2 regions of the Streptomyces sp. NPDC058773 genome follow, and region 2 is predicted to be linked to the other one. Evidence: riboswitches for the same ligand, from Rfam matches in the RefSeq annotation. Region 2 holds a riboswitch; the other holds the start of a gene.

Region 1 (4,455 bases), on a different contig from region 2:
CCCGCAGCACCGGCAGCATCGTCCGGACCACGAATGGCACCCCGACCAGGGCCTGGGCGAGCGGGACCAGCCACCACGAGGCACGCAGATCGAGCGGCGGCTCGTCGAGGGTGATCAGGAAGCCGAACCCCACGGTCACCGCCGAGACGCCCAGCGGCAGCATCAGCAGCGCGTCGAAGCCGCGGACGAACCGGCTGACCACGGGGGTCCGCCCGGACGGTCCGCGGCGCAGCCGGGGCAGGGCCAGGGCGGCGGCCGCCAGTCCGCCCACCACCAGGGCGATGGCGGTGGCCGCGGCCCCGTAGGCGAGGGAGTTCCACAGGGCGTCGAGGGGGGCGACGGCGAAGGTGCTGTCGGCGCGCGCGGCGGAGCGCAGCGAGGCGTAGAAGACCGTTCCGTAGCCGTCCGGCCCGGCGAACGACCGCTCCACGAGCACCAGCAGCGGCACGACGAGCAGGACGGCGATGACCGCGAGCGTCCCCCACAGCAGCGCCCACTGGCCGGGGCCGCGCGGCCGGCGGGCGGTGCGCGCCGCGTCCACCAGCCGCAGTGCGGACTCCCGGCGGCGCACGGTCCAGGCGTGCAGCGCCAGTACGCCCAGCACCGCGCCGAACTGGACCAGGGTGAGTACGGCGGCCGTCGGCAGATCCAGGTAGTCCGCGGTCTGCCGGTAGATCTCCACCTCCAGCGTCGAGAAGGTGGGGCCGCCGAGGATCTGCACCACCCCGAAGGAGGTGAAGGTGAACAGAAAGACCATCAGGGCGGCGGCCGCGACGGCCGGGCCCAGCGCGGGCAGCGTCACCCGCCGCCAGGCCTCGAACCGCCCGGCTCCCAGCACCCGCGCCGCCTCTTCCTGCCGCGGGTCGAGCTGCCCCCAGAGCCCGCCGACGGTCCGTACGACGACGGCGTAGTTGAAGAAGACATGTGCCAGCAGGATCGCCCACACCGAGGTGTCCAGCCGCACGCCCCACAGGTCGTCCAGCAGCCCGCCCCGCCCGAGGAGGGCGAGGAAGGCCGAGCCGACCACCACGGTGGGCAGCACGAACGGCACCGCCACGACCGCCCGCAGCAGCTGTTTGCCGGGGAAGTCGAAGCGCGCGAAGACATAGGCGCCGGGCACCGCGATCAGCAGCGTCAGCCCGGTGGAGGCCGCCGCCTGCCAGACGGTGAACCACAGCACCTGGGCGACATCCGGGTCGCTCAGCACGGCTCCGAACCGGCCGAGCTGCCACTGCCCGCCGTCCTTGAGCCCGCGTCCGACGATCGCCAGCACGGGATAGGCGAAGAACAGCGCGAAGAAGGCGCACGGCACCGCCATCAGGCCGAGCCGCACCGCCGTCCCCCGCGCGGGCCTGCCCCGCCGGGCCCCCGTGACCTCCGCGGGCGTTACTTCAGAACGAGCGAGGTCCACTGCTTGATCCACTGTTCACGGTTCTTGGTGATCGCCCCGGGCGCCAGCGTGTTGGGCTGGTCGATCGTCGTGCCGTACTTGGTGAACAGCTCGGGCACCTCGGCATCCTTGCGAGCCGGGTTGACGAACATCTGCAGCGGCACGTCCTCCTGGAACTGCTTGCTCAGCAGGAAGTCCAGCAGCGCCTTGCCGCCCTTCTCGTTCTTCGCACCCTTGAGCAGACCGCCGAACTCGATCTGCCGGAAGCAGGTGCCGGCCGCGACACCGGTCGGTGCCTCCTTGGGCGCGGGCTTCTTGCCGAGCACCTCGGCGGGCGGGCTGGAGGCGTAGGAGACCACCAGCGGCTTGTCGCCCTTGCCCTTGCCGGCCGCGGAGCCGGAGAAGCGGTCGTTGTAGGCCTGCTCCCAGCCGTCGACGACCTCGACGCCGTTGGCCTTGAGCTTCTTCCAGTAGCTCTGCCAGCCCTTCTCGCCGTACTTCGCGACGGTGGCGAGCTGGAAGGCGAGGCCCGGGGAGGAGGTGGCGGCGTTCTCCGTGACCAGCAGCCCCTTGTAGCGGGGTTCGAGGAGATCGTCGAAGGTCTTCGGCGGCGCGGTCTTGTGCCGGTCGAAGTAGCCGCGGTCGTAGTTGACGCAGATGTCGCCGTAGTCGAGCGGCGTCACCCGGTGCTCGCCCTTGTCGAGCTGCAGCTCCGCGGGGACCTTGTCCAGCCCCTTGGCCTCGTACGGGCTGAAGAGGCCCTCGTCCAGACCGCGTGAGAGCAGGGTGTTGTCGATGCCGAAGAGCACGTCGCCCTGGGGGTTGCCCTTGGACAGCACGGCCTGGTTCACGGCCTTGCCGGCGTCCCCGCCCCGCAGGGTCTTCACCTTGTAGCCGCTCTCCTTCTCGAAGGCGGCGAGGACGGACTTCGAGACCTGGAACGAGTCATGGCTGACGAGCGTGACGGTCTTGGCATCCGCGCCCGCGCCACCCTGGCCACCGCACGCGGCGAGCGCGGTCATGCCGACCGCGGCGGCGACGGCGGTCGCGGCGATCCTTCTGGTGGTGCTCACTGATTTCCTCCTGGCTGGCCAGGAAGAGACGCGGCCCTGCCCCGGGTCCGCGGCTCCGTCGTACGTGGACGTACCGGAAGCGGCCCGGGGCAGGGCGCAACAGCATGAGTGACGACCGAACTTCCTACCCGGAATGACCCGGGCGAGGTTCAAGGGTCTGCGGGCACCGTGTGACGACGACGCTTCCGCACTCTCAGCGCTGTGGCGCTCCCCTGTCGGAATGTGTATGTGTTCGACCACACCGTACCAGCGGGGCGGTCAGCGCTCCGAGGCCGCGAGCTGCCCGCAGGCGCCGTCGATCTCCTGGCCGCGGGTGTCGCGGACGGTCACCGGCACCCCGTGCGCCTCGATGGCCCGGACGAACGCCCGCTCGTCCTCGGGGCGCGAGGCGGTCCACTTCGAGCCGGGCGTCGGGTTCAGCGGAATGAGGTTCACATGGACCCGCTTGCCCTTCAGCAGCCGGCCCAGCAGGTCACCGCGCCACGCCTGGTCGTTGATGTCCCGGATCAGCGCGTACTCGATGGAGATCCGGCGGCCTGACTTCTCGGCGTACTCCCACGCCGCGTCCAGCACCTCCCGCACCTTCCAGCGCGTGTTGACGGGTACCAGGGTGTCCCGCAGCTCGTCGTCCGGCGCGTGCAGGGAGACCGCCAGCCGGCACTTGAAGCCCTCGTCCGCGAACCGCAGCATCGCCGGCACCAGGCCGACCGTGGAGACGGTGATCCCCCGCTGCGACAGGCCCAACCCGTCCGGCTCGGGGTCGGTCAGCCGCCGGATCGCGCCGACCACCCGCTTGTAGTTGGCCAGCGGCTCGCCCATCCCCATGAAGACGATGTTCGACAGCCGCGCGGGACCGCCCGGCACCTCGCCGTCGCGCAGCGCACGCATCCCGTCGACGATCTGGTGCACGATCTCGGCGGTCGAGAGGTTGCGGTCCAGCCCGGCCTGGCCGGTGGCGCAGAACGGGCAGTTCATCCCGCAACCGGCCTGCGAGGAGATGCACATCGTGACCCGGTCCGGGTAGCGCATCAGCACCGACTCGACGAGCGTCCCGTCGTGCAGCTTCCACAGCGTCTTGCGCGTGGTGTCGTCATCGCACGAGATGTGCCGCATCACCGTCATCAGCTCCGGCAGCAGCTCACTCGCCAGCTTCTCGCGCGCCGCCGCCGGGATGTCGGTCCACTGCGCCGGGTCGTGCGCATAGCGGGCGAAGTAGTGCTGCGACAACTGCTTGGCGCGAAACGGCTTCTCCCCGATCGCGGCCACCGCTTCACGACGCTCGACGGGGCTGAGATCGGCAAGGTGCCGCGGCGGCTTCTTGGCCCCGCGCGGCGCGACGAAAGTGAGTTCTCCGGGTGCAGGCATGGTGGGTCCAGTGTGGCAGATCATCTGAGGAGCCCCAGGCCGGAGCCCTGAGAGCACGGTCACCCGCGGAGGCCGGTCCATCGGCGAGGGCAGGACCGAGTCCGTCCCCGCCGGCGGGCGGTCCGCACATGGAGAAGGGCAGGGAGAGGAATCCCTCTCCCTGCCCTCACCGTGACAACCCCGCGCTCAGCCGGCTCCGACGAGGACCACGAACAGCAGCCAGACCACGGGCGCGGTCGGCAGCAGCGAGTCGAGCCGGTCCATGATGCCGCCGTGACCGGGGAGCAGGGTGCCCATGTCCTTGATCCCGAGGTCCCGCTTGATCATGGATTCGCCGAGGTCACCGAGGGTCGCGCTGCCCGCGACGGCGAGGCCGAGCAGCAGGCCCTGCCACCAGGCGCCGTCCGTGATCAGGAACTCCATGCACAGCGCGCCGGCCACCATCGCGAAGAGCACCGCGCCGACGAGTCCCTCGCGGGTCTTGCCGGGGCTGATGCGCGGGGCGAGCTTGTGCTTGCCGAACCGCCAGCCGACCGCGTACGCGCCGGTGTCGCTGACGACCGTCAGCAGCAGGAACGTCAGCACCCGCTGCGGCCCGTCGGACTCCGCCGCGAGCATCAGCGCCAC
Region 2 (4,455 bases):
CTGCGTCGATTGCGGTCCGTCACAGAGCGACTACGGAAAATGGCGGAGGCGACACTAACGACACTCGCCTTCTCTATCAGTATCTGAAAACTCACTCCTTGTGATCTGCTGGCGCGTGGCAGACGATGGCGCCACTAGGGCTACGGGGGTTGTTTCCCCGCCATCTCCGATCAAGTGCGGGGCAGTGGTTGATGACCGACACAGTTCAGGCAGAAGTGATCATGAGCTTCGTCGTCTCGGAGGAGCTTGCGTTCCGGATCCCGGTGGAGCTGGACTTCGCCACCGCCGATCCGTATGCCGTCCGCCTCACCTTCGACCTGCCCGGCGATGCGCCGGTGACCTGGGTGTTCGGCCGGGAACTGCTGCTGGACGGGTTGAGCCGGCCGTCCGGCGAGGGTGATGTACGGATCGAGCCGACCTCCCCCGAGCACCTCAGCGATGTCCTCATCAGCCTTCAAGTCGGCACCGAGTGCGCGCTGTTCCGGGTGAGCGCGGCGCCGCTGGTGGCCTTCCTGGACCGCACGGACCGGCTGGTGCCGCTGGGCAAGGAAGAGGTCTGCGACACCCTGGAGGCCGTGCTGGACCGGATCCTCACGGAGGCCCCGGCCGGCTGACACGGCCCCCGGGCCGCCCCCTGCTCCCGCCTCCCGTCGTCACTGCTTGCGCCGCTTGCCGCGTCCCCCGCGTCGTCCCGGTCGGCCACCCGCGGGGCTCGCCGCCCCGATGCCGGCCCCGACGACGGCTGCCGGCCCGGCTCCCGTGTCGTCGCTCGCCGGTGCGGCCAGTCCCGTCCGGTCCGGTGATCCCTTCCGGTCCGCCGAGACGACCAGCGCGGCCAGCAGTGTGGTCAGCGGCACCGCGGCGACCAGTCCGATGCTGCCCACGAGCGTGCGGACGATCTCCTCCGCGACCACCTCGCTCGAAGCGACCGTGCCGACGCTGCTCTGTGCGATCGAGAACAACAGCAGCAGCGGCAGTGCGGCACCCGCGTAGGCCAGCACAAGGGTGTTGACCACGGACGCGATGTGATCCCGGCCGATCCGCATCGCGGCCCCGTACAGCTTGCGCCACCCTGCCGACGGATCCGCCTCCTTGAGCTCCCAGACCGCGGCGGTCTGGGTCACCGTCACATCGTCGAGCACCCCCAGCGAACCGATGATGATCCCCGCCAGCAGCAGACCGCGGATCTCGATGTCGGGGTACAGACCGTGCACCAGCCCGGTGGTGTCATCCGTATTGCCGGTCAGCAGTGCCCAGCCGATGAACACCGATCCGAGCAGCCCGATCAGCAGCAGTGACGCGAGGGTGCCGAGCACGGCCACGGAGGTACGGGCCGTCAGCCCGTGGCACAGGTAGAGCGCGATCAGCATGATCGCGCTGCCGCCGACCACCGCCACCACCAGCGGATTGGAGCCCTGGAGGATCGCCGGGAGGATGAACAGCGTCAGGACCACAAAGCTGGCCGCCAGCGCCACCAGTGCGAGCACACCCCGCAGCCGGCCGACGATCACCACCGCGAAGGCAAAGATCGCTGCCAGCAGCCACATCGGGAGCGTCCGGTCCACATCGCTGACCGAGTACTGCAGGTCCTTCGGCGCCTTGGGGGAGTACGTCACCACCACCTCCTGACCGGTGGTGTAGTGGCGCAGCGCGTCCGGGGTCACCACCGTCCGGAAGGTGCGCCCCTTGTTCTCCCCGGTGGTGACTTCGATCGTTGCCTGCTGGCAGTGCTTGCCCGTCTCCGCTCCCCCGGTCGGCGGCTGCCCCGTCGGCGACGGTGGCTGAGGCTGCTGTTCGGCATGGACGTCCGCGCAGTTCACCTCCGCCACTTTGATCACTCGGGCCGTCTCCGTGGGCTGGTCGAAGCCGACCCCGGACGGTTTGTGGGGCGGTGCACCGCCCGGCCAGAGCACGACCAGACCGACCGCTACCGCGGCCGCGAACGGGATCAGCACCGCCGCGATGACCTTGCGCAGATGCCGGGAGACGGGCGCGGCAGGGCCATGGCCGTGCCCATGGGAGTGCGGGGCGGAATGGTGGTGGGTCTCGTAAGGCGACACCGCCCGATCATCGCAAGAACTCCAGGGGCCCACTGTTCACCGCGCCACAACGGCCGCTACCGTGGTGGCACCTTTGCAATCGCGGGAGCTCGGAGCACCGGGCTGAGAGGGCGCTGACCTTCGTCCCCGCGGCGTTTCACGTGAAACGCCGACGGACGGAAGCCGCTGCGTCGACCGCCGAACCTGGTACCGGGTAATGCCGGCGTAGGGAGTTGGGTCTCATGACTCTGCAGGATGCACGCACGCCCGAAAACGGTGCGAACGACGGCGAAAAGCCGCAGATCGGCTGGCACAAGGGCTATGTCTCCGGAGCGCGCCCGGACCTTCGGGTGCCGGTCCGGCGGGTGCACCTCACCAACGGCAAGGACGTGACGCTCTACGACACGTCAGGGCCGTACACCGATCCCAATATCGAAACCGATGTCCGCCGCGGTCTGGCACCGCTGCGGGAGAACTGGATCATCGGCCGCGGCGACACCGAGGAATACGCGGGCCGTCCCATGCGGCCGGAGGACGACGGCCTCAAGCACACCTCACCGCGCGGCGGACTGAAGAACCTCGACGCGGTCTTCCCGGGCCGACCCCGCCAGCCGCGGCGCGGCCGCACGGGCACCCCGGTCACCCAGCTCGCCTACGCCCAGCGCGGCGAGATCACCGCGGAGATGGAGTACGTCGCCCTCCGCGAGAAGGTGTCGCCCGAGTTCGTCCGCGACGAGATCGCGGCCGGCCGCGCGGTGCTGCCCGCCAACATCAACCACCCGGAGATCGAGCCGATGATCATCGGCAAGAACTTCCTGGTGAAGGTGAACGCCAACATCGGTAATTCCGCGGTCACCTCCTCCATCGAGGAGGAGGTGGAGAAGATGACCTGGGCGACCCGCTGGGGCGCCGACACCGTCATGGACCTCTCCACCGGCCGCAACATCCACACCACACGCGAGTGGGTGCTGCGCAACTCCCCCGTCCCCATCGGCACCGTCCCCCTCTACCAGGCGCTGGAGAAGGTCGACGGCAAGGCCGAGGAGCTGACCTGGGAGATCTACAAGGACACCGTCATCGAGCAGGCCGAACAGGGCGTCGACTACATGACGGTGCACGCCGGTGTGCTGCTCCGCTATGTGCCTCTCACGGCCCGCCGCAAGACCGGCATCGTCTCCCGCGGTGGTTCGATCATGGCGGCCTGGTGCCTGGCGCACCACCAGGAGTCGTTCCTCTACACGCACTTCGAGGAGCTCTGCGAGATCCTCGCCTCCTACGACGTGACCTACTCACTCGGTGACGGTCTGCGTCCCGGCTCGATCGCGGACGCCAACGACGAGGCGCAGTTCGCGGAGCTGAAGACGCTCGGCGAGCTGAACACCATCGCCAAGCGGCACGGCGTACAGACCATGATCGAGGGCCCCGGGCATGTCCCGATGCACAAGATCAAGGAGAACATCGACCTCCAGCAGGAGATCTGCGAAGAGGCGCCGTTCTACACGCTCGGCCCGCTGACCACCGACATCGCGCCCGCCTACGACCACATCACCTCCGGTATCGGCGCGGCGATGATCGCCTGGTGGGGCACCGCGATGCTCTGCTACGTCACGCCCAAGGAGCACCTGGGCCTGCCGGACCGCGACGACGTCAAGACCGGCGTGATCACTTACAAGATCGCGGCCCATGCGGCGGACCTGGCCAAGGGGCACCCGGGCGCCCAGGAGTGGGACGACGCGCTCTCCGACGCCCGTTTCGAGTTCCGCTGGGAGGACCAGTTCAACCTGGCCCTCGACCCGGACACGGCGCGTGCCTTCCACGACGCGACGCTGCCCGCCGAACCGGCGAAGACGGCCCACTTCTGCTCGATGTGCGGCCCGAAGTTCTGCTCGATGAAGATCAGTCAGGACATCCGCCGCGAGCACGGTGGCGACCTGGCCCTCGACCCCGAGGCCGGAATGGCCGAGAAGTCGAAGGAGTTCGCCGCGGCGGGCAACCGCGTCTATCTGCCGATCGCGGACTAGCCGGCCCGTCCGGACCCCCACGGCGAAGGCCCCTGCCCGATGGGCGGGGGCCTCCCCGTTGGCGGAGCCGGCGGCGGCACCCCTAATCCGCCTGGTGATCCGGTCCGCCGTAATCCGGGCTGGTGAAGTCCGGGCTGGAGTAGCGCGGGCGGGCGCCCGAGGAGCCGCTGTCGGGGCTGGAGAACTCGGGGCGGGTGTAGCCGAGGGTGGGAATCCGGCTCTCCGGGGACGTGGTGCGGCGCGGGACGTAACGGTCCGGGACGTCGTCCGGGGTGGCGGCGGGGTCGCTGAGGGCCGCACGGAGAAAGGGCAGCAGGCCGCGCTCCAGGAGGGCGCGGCGCCAGTCCTCACGGGCCCGGTCCAGTGCCTCGTCCCGCTCCCCGGCTCTGGCGACC

Evidence for each region. Region 2 has a riboswitch for thiamine pyrophosphate ahead of thiC (phosphomethylpyrimidine synthase ThiC). Riboswitches for the same ligand answer to the same signal wherever they lie in the genome.
Region 1: it holds a riboswitch for thiamine pyrophosphate, as region 2 does, so the genes downstream of both, ACFW5B_RS10305 (thiamine ABC transporter substrate binding subunit) here and thiC (phosphomethylpyrimidine synthase ThiC) in region 2, are expected to answer to the same signal.

Annotation. Positions count from the first base shown of each region.
Region 1 is NZ_JBHYPE010000008.1:176,815-181,269, reverse strand. Features, by position in the region: gene ACFW5B_RS10310 (ABC transporter permease) at 1-1,411, opposite strand, end outside; gene ACFW5B_RS10305 (thiamine ABC transporter substrate binding subunit) at 1,387-2,463, opposite strand; TPP riboswitch at 2,567-2,687, opposite strand; gene rlmN (23S rRNA (adenine(2503)-C(2))-methyltransferase RlmN) at 2,722-3,828, opposite strand; gene ACFW5B_RS10295 (phosphatidate cytidylyltransferase) at 4,015-4,455, opposite strand, start outside.
Region 2 is NZ_JBHYPE010000001.1:162,187-166,641, forward strand. Features, by position in the region: gene ACFW5B_RS00745 (IclR family transcriptional regulator) at 1-87, shown strand, start outside; gene ACFW5B_RS00750 (SsgA family sporulation/cell division regulator) at 192-614, shown strand; gene ACFW5B_RS00755 (YibE/F family protein) at 654-2,060, opposite strand; TPP riboswitch at 2,132-2,288, shown strand; gene thiC (phosphomethylpyrimidine synthase ThiC) at 2,282-4,060, shown strand; gene ACFW5B_RS00765 (hypothetical protein) at 4,143-4,455, opposite strand, start outside.